One region of the Bacteroides salyersiae genome, then DNA from elsewhere that is predicted to be linked to it. Evidence: riboswitches for the same ligand, from Rfam matches in the RefSeq annotation. Region 1 holds a riboswitch; each other region holds the start of a gene.
What was found. A riboswitch is a leader RNA that binds a small molecule or an ion and turns the genes downstream of it on or off. The one in region 1 is predicted to bind cobalamin.
Positions count from the first base shown of each region.

Region 1 (3,288 bases):
GCATCAAACAAAGGTAACATACCTTTTGCCTGCAACTGTTTCAGATTCTCATTGTAAGCCAGTTGTACTTTGTGAACCAAATCGACGACCTCTTCCAGAAAGAAAGGATAAAGCATACCCGACTTCACTGCATGCTGGATACAACGATTCAGATTAATAGTCAATACACTCTTCGAACCGGTAGAAACCCCGCCGGCACCTAACGTATAACTGAAACCATTATCTTGTATTTCATTACGCAAACGGCAACAGCTACTTAGGGAATCGGCATTATCACTCATATAGGTAAAGAAAGAGTGCCCTCCGGCATACATTTCGGCAGTGAAATCTCCATATTCTTTATCTAATACGTCACCATCTTTGGTCAGCAATGCCATTGTTTCGACAGGAAACGTCAAAACGGTCCGTGTGCGTTCCTTATTAAACCACCTCATAAAGCGCTTTTGCAACCAACTCAAAGAATCCCAATCGGGTTTACTTCCATCGGGAAAAACAAAATGCTCGAAAAGACTATTGAAATAGTACTTGTCATAATAGGCTACATTCCAAAATACCGCCTGAAAATTCCGTGCACCCGTAGGCTGATTAATAGAATACACTATCTGTTCAAAACAATCCGTTATAATCTTATCGATCGTTCTTTGCTTAGCAGACAAATCAACAACCTTGTCAGCGTGTTTATAGTAATCCTGTCCATACTCCAAGCCTACAAAATAATTCATGTACATTAAAAACTCCGGAGTAGCGCATGCACCGCTCAACATACTGGATACAATGAATACCATGTTGACAAATCCTCCACAGAAAGATTTCAGATTAGTCGGAGCCGTCGAATTGCCTCCCACACCCACAGTGCCGTTTATCAACCAAGGATACATGGTGATACTTGCACAGTAATTGGCGAGATTAGTCTCATCATTCTTATAAATAAAATGATGATTCAAAAGTTCAAGATAGCGGTCGGAGACTTCTTTACCATACAAATCTTTCAAACGATCCGTCAATAACCGGCGGTTCAAACGAATAAAATTCGATTTTGGCAATTCACCTATCAAAGTAGCGATGTTCTTGTTCTCCACATTTGCATTTGCATCATATTTACTGCCGGTAGCAGGATTGGAAGCGTCACAATAATCAAGCAAGAATCTAAGCTTGTCTCTGACTTCACGGTCTTCCAAATGCTTCTGACGATACAGCATATATGCTTTTGCAACACTGTAATAATGCTCTGCCATCAGAGCTACTTCCACCTGATTCTGGATTTCTTCCACACTGGTTCCATCACTGACACTGACACGGCTCAATACATTGGTAATGACATCCTGTGTAGCAAAACTCCCTACTGACAAAAAAGCTTTGGCAATCGCATTTTTAATCTTATCAAGAGAAAACACTTCTCTTTTCCCATCTCTTTTGATAATGAATATCTCCGAACTAATCATACTTATAAATTAAGATTTAACAAATAAATTCATCATAAAGCTATTCAAATACGACAATTCACGGAGGTCAGTAATAAAATGAAATCGGTAGAATCCACTCCATCGCCTTTCACCCGAAAGCCTTGAATGAGGTAATGAAACCGGCAGGTCTTCTGACTTGTTTTTATTACAACGCCTTCCCGATTCTATAAAAATAACCAGTGGCAAAGATTGTTGTAACATTTCTCTTTCAAATGCAAGAGATAAAACTTACAGCTACGGGGATAGTCCCTGATTTTCACAGGATTCCCTTTTAATTCCGGTTCGCATTGAAGCTACTTCAGAAACCGATATTGCTGACAAAGTTAGAAATTAAATCAAGAATTCAACTTGAAAAGGAAAAAATATTCAGCCGTATCTTTTTTCTTCGTTTCTTCCCCATTGAATTATAAAATCGACTATCTTTGCCCCGAATTGGTTGCGGATAGACATTTCGACTATTCGGATTAAAAGGGAATCGGGTGAAAATCCCGGACAGTCCCGCTGCTGTGAAACTCTGCTAATATCTTGAAAACAGACCTTTGCCACTGGTTCTTTTTATAGAACCGGGAAGGCTTCAAGATAAGGAGTCAGTCAGAAGACCTGCCATTCATCAAAGGCTGTTTTTACTCGTGGGATTAGGAAAGCAGTGTGAAAGAAGATGAATCCAATGAAAGAACCTGCGAAAGAGATACCTGTAAATATGGGTATGTCTATGTTGTGATACAATTAATCGAGGTTCTGTGGTTGATACATTAAAGACAAATTTATTATATTATGGAACTTCTCAGAAACCTTTTCGAAGGATACCCCAATCTTTGGGGTGGTGGAGTGGCACACTCCGTACTTATTTTATCGTTGGTTATAGCCTTCGGTATCATACTGGCTAAAATAAAGATAGCCGGAATTTCATTGGGTGTCACATGGATACTTTTCGTCGGTATCGTATTCGGGCATTTCAACCTGAGCTTAGACGAACATCTGCTACACTTCCTAAAGGAATTCGGATTGATATTATTTGTCTACTCCATCGGTTTACAGGTAGGGCCTGGTTTCTTTTCCGCTTTTAAAAAGGGAGGATTTACACTGAACATGCTCGCCATGACAACTATCTTTCTGAGTGTTGTTATTACCATCATCCTACACTTCGCCACAGGCGTTCCCATCACAACAATGGTCGGAATTCTTTCCGGTGCCGTCACCAATACCCCGGGATTGGGTGCTGCCCAACAGGCCAACAGTGACCTGAACGGTATCGATGCGCCTGAGATAGCAATGGGATACGCCGTAGCCTATCCACTCGGAGTGGTGGGTGCTATCCTTTCATTACTTGCCTTGAAGTATATTTTAAATATCAATACGACCAAAGAAGAGGCCGATGCGGAAAAAGGATTAGGACACTTACAAGAACTGACTGTACGTCCCGTCACCTTAGTTATAAAAAATGAGGCGATAAACGGAAAGGCAATTAAAGATATACGCCCGTTGGTAAACCGGAATTTTGTTATTTCGCGTATACGTTATCATGAAGGAAACAAAGAGACGGAATTGGTTAACTCGGGTACTATCCTGCATTTGGATGATGAGATTTTAATTATCTCCAATCCGATAGATATTGAGGCTATCACGGTCTTCTTCGGTAAACAAGTGGAGGTAGAATGGGAACAGGTTAGTAAGAATCTGATTTCAAGACGTATCCTGATTACCAAACCCGAACTGAATGGAAAAACGCTGTCACAACTGAAAATACGAAATAATTTCGGCGCAAATATCACCCGCATCAATCGTTCGGGAGTAGACCTTGTAGCCGCTCCGAGCCTGCAATTGC
Region 1 is NZ_CP133452.1:1,002,638-1,005,925, forward strand. It holds gene nrdD (anaerobic ribonucleoside-triphosphate reductase) at 1-1,442, opposite strand, end outside; cobalamin riboswitch at 1,568-1,788, opposite strand; cobalamin riboswitch at 1,880-2,085, shown strand; gene RB604_RS03730 (putative transporter) at 2,238-3,288, shown strand, end outside.

Region 2 (3,288 bases), 1.5 Mb from region 1:
AACTCTGTTATTGAGTTTCCTAAAATAACAGAAGATAGTTTTTCGCAATTCTTAAATGTTGAAGAACCGATGGTTTCTACATTGTCAGGGAGAATGATGTCTGTTAATGCTATACAATTTTCAAAAGCTGCTCGTCCGATACTTTTTAATTTATCATTTACAGTAATGGATGTAAGGGCAGAACATCCACTAAAGGTTTCATCTCCGATTTGTTCTACTTCGTTAGGCAATATAATTGATGATAATGCTGTGCAACCGCTGAAAGCTTTTTCTCCTAAAGTAGTCAGATTGTCCGGAAGGATTATAGAAGTTAATTTGTTGCATCCTTTAAAAGCCATATTATCAATGCCTATGATGGAGTAATCACTACCATTAAGTTTGATCGTAGAAGGAATTGTCAGTAATCCGGAATAGGTTATATATGAATCATCATAGGTGACTATTGCGGTATTAGGTTCGCTTCCAGGAATAGCAGTTATGTTTTTATTTCCTACAGTCAAAGTTACGGTATCAGTGGAGATTTCATCAAGGATATTCTTAACAATGCAATAGTAAGAACCTGCATCTTCAACTGTAACTGACGGAATTGTGTAATGAGGAGTTTTTGCATCAGGTATTGCTATTTCATTTTTATACCATTGATAAACAAGAGTATCTCCTTTAAATTCGGGAGCAAAGGTTGCTGATTCACCAGGTGAAACAACAATACTTTCAGGTTGAATTTTTATTGATGGTGCTGTGGGGCCGTTTTTAGCAGCAGGGGCCATTTCTTTCCATGGTTGAGAACTCATGTTAACAGCAAAATTCCATCCATCCCAACAACCGTCTGTTAATTTTCTGCCTGTGGCGCCTACACCACTGTAGCCCCAGGCACTTTCATCTGAACTTTTTAGCCAATAAGACCAATATCCTTGATACCAGCCTGATTGCCAATAATCTTCTGGGTCAAGGCAAGTGAAACCGTCATATCCATAACCTCCGGTGAATATTACGCCCTCTTCGTCCGGATAGTAAATTTTTCCATCTTTTTGAACGGCAAAGTCGCCACTTTTGTTAACATCATATCCGAGACCTGCAATTGTGGAACCATATGCTGTTCCGGTTTCTGTCATACAGAAAAAACGTGGATCAGCAGCTGCAATATCTCTGATCATTTTCTCTCCTGTAGCTTCACCATCCCAACGATATCCCCATACTAAAGCATTAGTTTCTCCTTCTGCATTCCATTGGATAGCTAATGCGGCTTTATTTTCACCTTCGCCAGTCCAATTTTCAATCATTTCCATTGTAAAAGTACCTTCTGCAATAGCTTTCATTGGTACTAACTGTTTTGCGACAGGGTGAGGTTGACCCTGTACTGAAACTTGGGCAGAAACCTGCCATGTGACAAACAGTAAAAGAATTAAAGAGTAAATTTTTCTCATTTTATCATAGTTTAATATTAAAATAAAAATGTTTCTTTTGTTCAAGATTTACAGGCGTAAGAATTTATCACATAGGTTATAATCTAAAAACAATATTCCGATTATTTGTTGCTTTATTTATACCTCGTAAGTTTTTACTGCTTTGTGCCTCCACAGGCAAAAGCAAACTACACATTCCTACTACACATAGGAAACGTTGGAACATAGTTTTTCCCATTAATATTTCTATTTGATAGTTACTTTTCCATCAAATAGCTTCAAAGAGTACCAATATGTATGAATAACCTTTTCTGTACACAACTTTTTGTGTACAAATCAGTGGATTCATAGCTCGTCCTCGAAAGCTATTGAACATGTTGCATGGCAGGTCTTCTGACTCGTTTCCGTGAATAAACGCCTTCCCAATCGGCTTAGAAGCCTCTCAGTGGCATGAGGTAGTGTTCATCACGCTTTTATGAAACATACAGCAACGGGACTGTTCAGGATTCTCACCTGATTCCCTTTTAATCATTTTTCTGAATGCTTGGGAAAAATGAACCAATGCGCGGCAAAGTTAGAAATTTATTAAGTAATAGAGAGAAAAAAACAGATATTTTTTTAATAGATGTATGCGACAGTAATGTTTGGTAGTTATTCTGTTGATTTGAAAACAGAGTAACTATCAAACATGAAAGTACAGAATACCTTATTCTGTTTCAACTTATTGGAACGAATCGTTCCATCTAATTGAAACTCATGGTTCCATCTAATTGAAACGAATGGTTTTATTATGTTGGAACGGATCGTTTCAAGCTATTTGAAACTGATTGGCACTGTATACCTTTTTATTCACTGATTACTTTTCGGTATTCGGCTACTGCCATTTTGGCTGCAAGATGTGCATTGATAAGGTTAGAATGGGCTTGCGTCCACGAAAGTTGCGCCGAAAGCACATCTACCATGCTTGCTTTTCCTTCATTATAAGAAAAAGTAGCCAGGTCGAGGTTCTCCTCTGCCAGTTCCATGGTTTCTTGTGCAGTGGTTACTTGATGTTCCGTTTCCGTCAATTTGGTGAGGGTGGCAGAAAGTTCTTCGTTGATATTATCTGTCACGTAGCTCTGCTGTAACTTTTGTATGCCTATATAAGCTTTTTGTTGGCGGTTGGCCTTGAAGCGTGCTCCCCAACGGAAGATGGGAATATTTACGTTCATGCCGAGAATGGGGGTGAAAGAGACATCGTAGCCCATATTGGGCGATGCCGTAGCCCAACCGCCGGTGAGGAACATGTTTATTTGAGGATTGTACTGGCTGAGGGCGGCTTTTCGTTGTGCTTCACTTTTCTGTATGTTGACTTCCGTACTTGCGTAGTCGGCGCGGCGTTGTAATACGTCATCCAGGTTCATAAGCGTTACCGGTTCGCAGATCACTCCGATGGCACACAGGCTGTCTACCGGTGCATTCGGATCTTCGCCCATTAATATGTTCAGTTTCTGCAATGCTAACGTATAATTCTGACGCGCTTTGATGTATTGTAGCTCGGCTTCCTTTTTACGGGTAGAGATCATTAACAGGTCTGTACGGCTGATCATGCCGTCATTGAAACGGTCTTGTATGATGTCGAACTGTTGTTTTACTATTTCTTCATACCGGGCGGCGGCTTCCAGCATGGCGCGACTGGCAGCAGCGTTCCAATATACGGCATCGCTCTGATAGTGTATCTGATCCAAAGTGAGTTCAGCATTCAGCCTGTCTAATTTTTCATCCGCTTGCGCTATTTTGTTTTGGGCCCGTAAGGCGCCACCGGTATACAATGGCTGTGCTACAACAAATACCCCCTGATAAGTATGGTTACGGTATTGTCCTGCCGGACCGTCCCATGCATCCA
Region 2 is NZ_CP133452.1:5,104,609-5,107,896, reverse strand. It holds gene RB604_RS19640 (leucine-rich repeat protein) at 1-1,316, opposite strand, end outside; cobalamin riboswitch at 1,770-1,982, opposite strand; gene RB604_RS19635 (TolC family protein) at 2,249-3,288, opposite strand, start outside.
Region 2: it holds a riboswitch for cobalamin, as region 1 does, so the genes downstream of both, RB604_RS19640 (leucine-rich repeat protein) here and nrdD (anaerobic ribonucleoside-triphosphate reductase) in region 1, are expected to answer to the same signal.

Region 3 (3,288 bases), 1.2 Mb from region 1:
ATACCGGAACTTCTCCACGGGTGCCTAACCCTTCGATAGTAGCTTTTAACAGTTCTTCAATCACCATGCGTCCTTCGGCGGAAGTATCCGTTCCGTAATTGATGGAGCTGAATACCACCTGATTGCCTCCGCGCGAGTGCATTGTATTCAGATTATGGATAAAACCTTCCATAGCCTGATGGGTATCTTTCCGGGTTTGCTGATAAGCTTTTTCAATGACGCGTGCCAGATGTTCCTTGTCTATATTGATTTGAAGGGCGGTGAGTGCCATGCGCAGTGTTTCACGTTCCAGTTCGTTGGTCTTGATAGAGGGCAGATGTTCTTCGATCAAGGCGCGGATTGCTTTTTCTTCCACTGCGGTATTGGTTTCCATCGCGATATAGAAGCTGATAAAAGAACTCAGGTGTTTGCGGAATGATTTATTTACTCCCTTTGCCATGAAAAAGTCGAATGCCGGGATGGCTTGTCCGCCATGTTGTTCGTTCTGATTGGTTTGGAAGATGATAGTTGCCAATGTGGCATAACTTTGGATGCTTTGCGGGGTACGTATGCTGCCGTTTTTGGTACGGAATCCACGTTCGAAAAGATCGTCCATGTCATACTGGATACAAGTAGTGGTCTTTGTAGGGTAGTAGTCCAGATCATGTATATGGATATCCCCCAATTGATGTGCTTCTGCAAATCGCTTGGGCAGTAAGTATTTATACGTGTAATCTTTGGTCACTTCTGAAGCGAAAGTCATCATTTGACCTGCCGGAGTATGGCTGCTCATATTGGCATTGCTCAAGTTCACGTCATTCTTGTCGATAGCGACAATTCCGTCCATGACATGCTTCATCTGTGTTTTTTTATCGCGTTCCGTATTACGCCATTCGCGATAGATGATGTACTTTTTTGCAACTTCGGGCCGTACTTTCATTAATTCTTTTTCCACCAAGTCTTGAATTTCTTCTACAGTGATGGTAGGATTGGAAAAGCGGCTGATGACATTCATGGTAATATCCGCTACGAGCTGTTGCTCGTCAGTGATACCGGAGGCACTGAACGCTTTGCTTATAGCGTTCTTGATCTTACTAATAGAGAAATCTTCTCTTTTACCATCACGTTTGATGATACAAATTTCAGCGTAGTTCATAACTTTAACTCCCGAAAGTAATTTATAAATTAAACAATTAGATAATTTACTATTTACGATTAGCGTAACTCTGATGATCGATCGTCAATCGTGAAATGGTAAATCTGTCCGGCCGGTCTTCTGACTTATCTCTCCTTCGCAACGCCTTCCCACGATGAAACTCGCAGTGGCATAGTGTGCGGATTCTCAGAGAATTACAGCAGCGGGTACTGTCGCCGATTTGCACAGCGTTCCCTTTTGACTAAACCTCTTTTTAGCTCCGGAACGGGGACAAAGATAGTAGAATTACTTGTAGGTTGGTTAGCTTTTAACATTAAAATTCGGGAAACTTTTCTTTCTTCTTGATACAGAAAGTTTTCCGTTTTGGAAAACTTTTAAGAGGAAAACTTAAACAGGTTCTCAGTTTTATAAGATCAACCAAATTGCAACAATGTGACCTATACTGCCACCCAGGCAGAAGAGATGGAATACTGAATGCATGTAGGGTTTGCGCAATGAATAGAATATGGCTCCGATGATATAAGATACTCCTCCACCGATGAGCCACCAGAAGGCGGAGGATGCCCCTATTTCTGAAAGACAGCCCATTAGCGGTTTTAATGCTATCAGGATGGAGGCGCCCATTCCGACATAGCAGCATGTTTCCAGATTACTGTGTTCTTTTAGTTTTTTGAAACTAAGGATAAAACCGATAAGGGCGGATAACCAGACAAATGCAAAGATGCCCCAGCCCCATCCGCCGGCATTGCGCATCACCAGCAAGGTGAAAGGGGTATAGGTACCTGCAATGTGCAGATAGATGGCTCCGTGATCAAATTTCCGTAATAATTCTTTCGTCGTTCCCGGAGCGGAAGCATGATACCAGGTAGAACTGATATAAGAGGATAACATTCCCGCCAAATAGACAGAAACGCAGGCAACGGCCCAGTGGGGATCGTTGCCTGCGGCTGCTTTTATCAATAAGAAGTATCCTGCTATGATTCCTAACAGAATACCGGCTCCATGACTCAGTGTGTTGGCGAGCTCTTCACCATGTGTATATCGATGATTGTTCAATGTCGTATCTTTATTGGTTTCGGTTGTAAAGGTACTCCATTTTTCCAAAACAACAGGCTCTTATTCTTTCTTTAGAATAATTTTGCTGCTGTATTGTGCCGCTATCTGTTTACGGAATTCAAGAAAATCTTTATAAATCTCTTTAGGATAAATTCCCCGGTGCATCAATAAGCGATGTATGATACATATTTCTTTGTCCTTTATCATTAAGGAAGAACTAAAACTTCCGAAGCTGCTTGTTACTTGGCAAGTCTTGGGGAGAGATTCGATAGTATATCCTTCCGGTATTTGCAGGCAAATACTGTCTGTATCCAAATAGCCGTAATTTATATGGATATCCTGTACACGTTGTTTAAGATCGGGCGTTGTAAATCCTTTACGGAAGATGTTGGCCGGGATAAACAATCGATTTCCTGTTTTATTTCCGTATTGTTCCGTTTCGATCGTATATTGGATATCGATCATGGGAATGACTTCTTTGGCTTCGTTGATTTGTATATTGTTTATATTAGCCTGTATCAGATTGATGCCGGAACGTAAATAATCTTTCCGGTGTGACGGCTCGAGCCTGGTGATACCTGCCATACTTTCATATTGAAACAAACGAGAGATTCCGCTGGCTTTTATCTTTGCTCCTCCGGTAGGAGTGAGAGTGACAGAAGCGTTAGTTGTTTGCGTATTTAACGAATCGGGATAGGAGGGCAGGCGGCACATAATCCCTCCTTCTTTTGTAATCAATAGAGCATCATGTCCGGCAATACCGCTATGTACATATCCGAATGGTAGCTGCGGATTGGTGCATTCCAACCAAAGCGTATCTTCCGGGAGCGGAACCTGCAGGATGGCATGATTCATTTGATCGACACTGGAAAAATCAGGCAGTAGCCGTTCGTTGTCAGTACTGATTACAGTATAAACAGACGGGATACCCAGTTCCTTCAACATGGCGTGGGTGTAATTGGATAATCCTTTACAGTCACCGAATCCTGCCCGGCAGACATCGGAAGCGGCGATAGGTTGCAGGCCGCCGATTCCTAATTGAATGCTTACATAACGAGTGGTTTCGGCCAAGTAATTATAGACTGCCTGCACTTTTT
Region 3 is NZ_CP133452.1:5,367,327-5,370,614, reverse strand. It holds gene RB604_RS20520 (anaerobic ribonucleoside triphosphate reductase) at 1-1,135, opposite strand, end outside; cobalamin riboswitch at 1,229-1,414, opposite strand; gene trhA (PAQR family membrane homeostasis protein TrhA) at 1,541-2,191, opposite strand; gene RB604_RS20510 (DUF3858 domain-containing protein) at 2,252-3,288, opposite strand, start outside.
Region 3: it holds a riboswitch for cobalamin, as region 1 does, so the genes downstream of both, RB604_RS20520 (anaerobic ribonucleoside triphosphate reductase) here and nrdD (anaerobic ribonucleoside-triphosphate reductase) in region 1, are expected to answer to the same signal.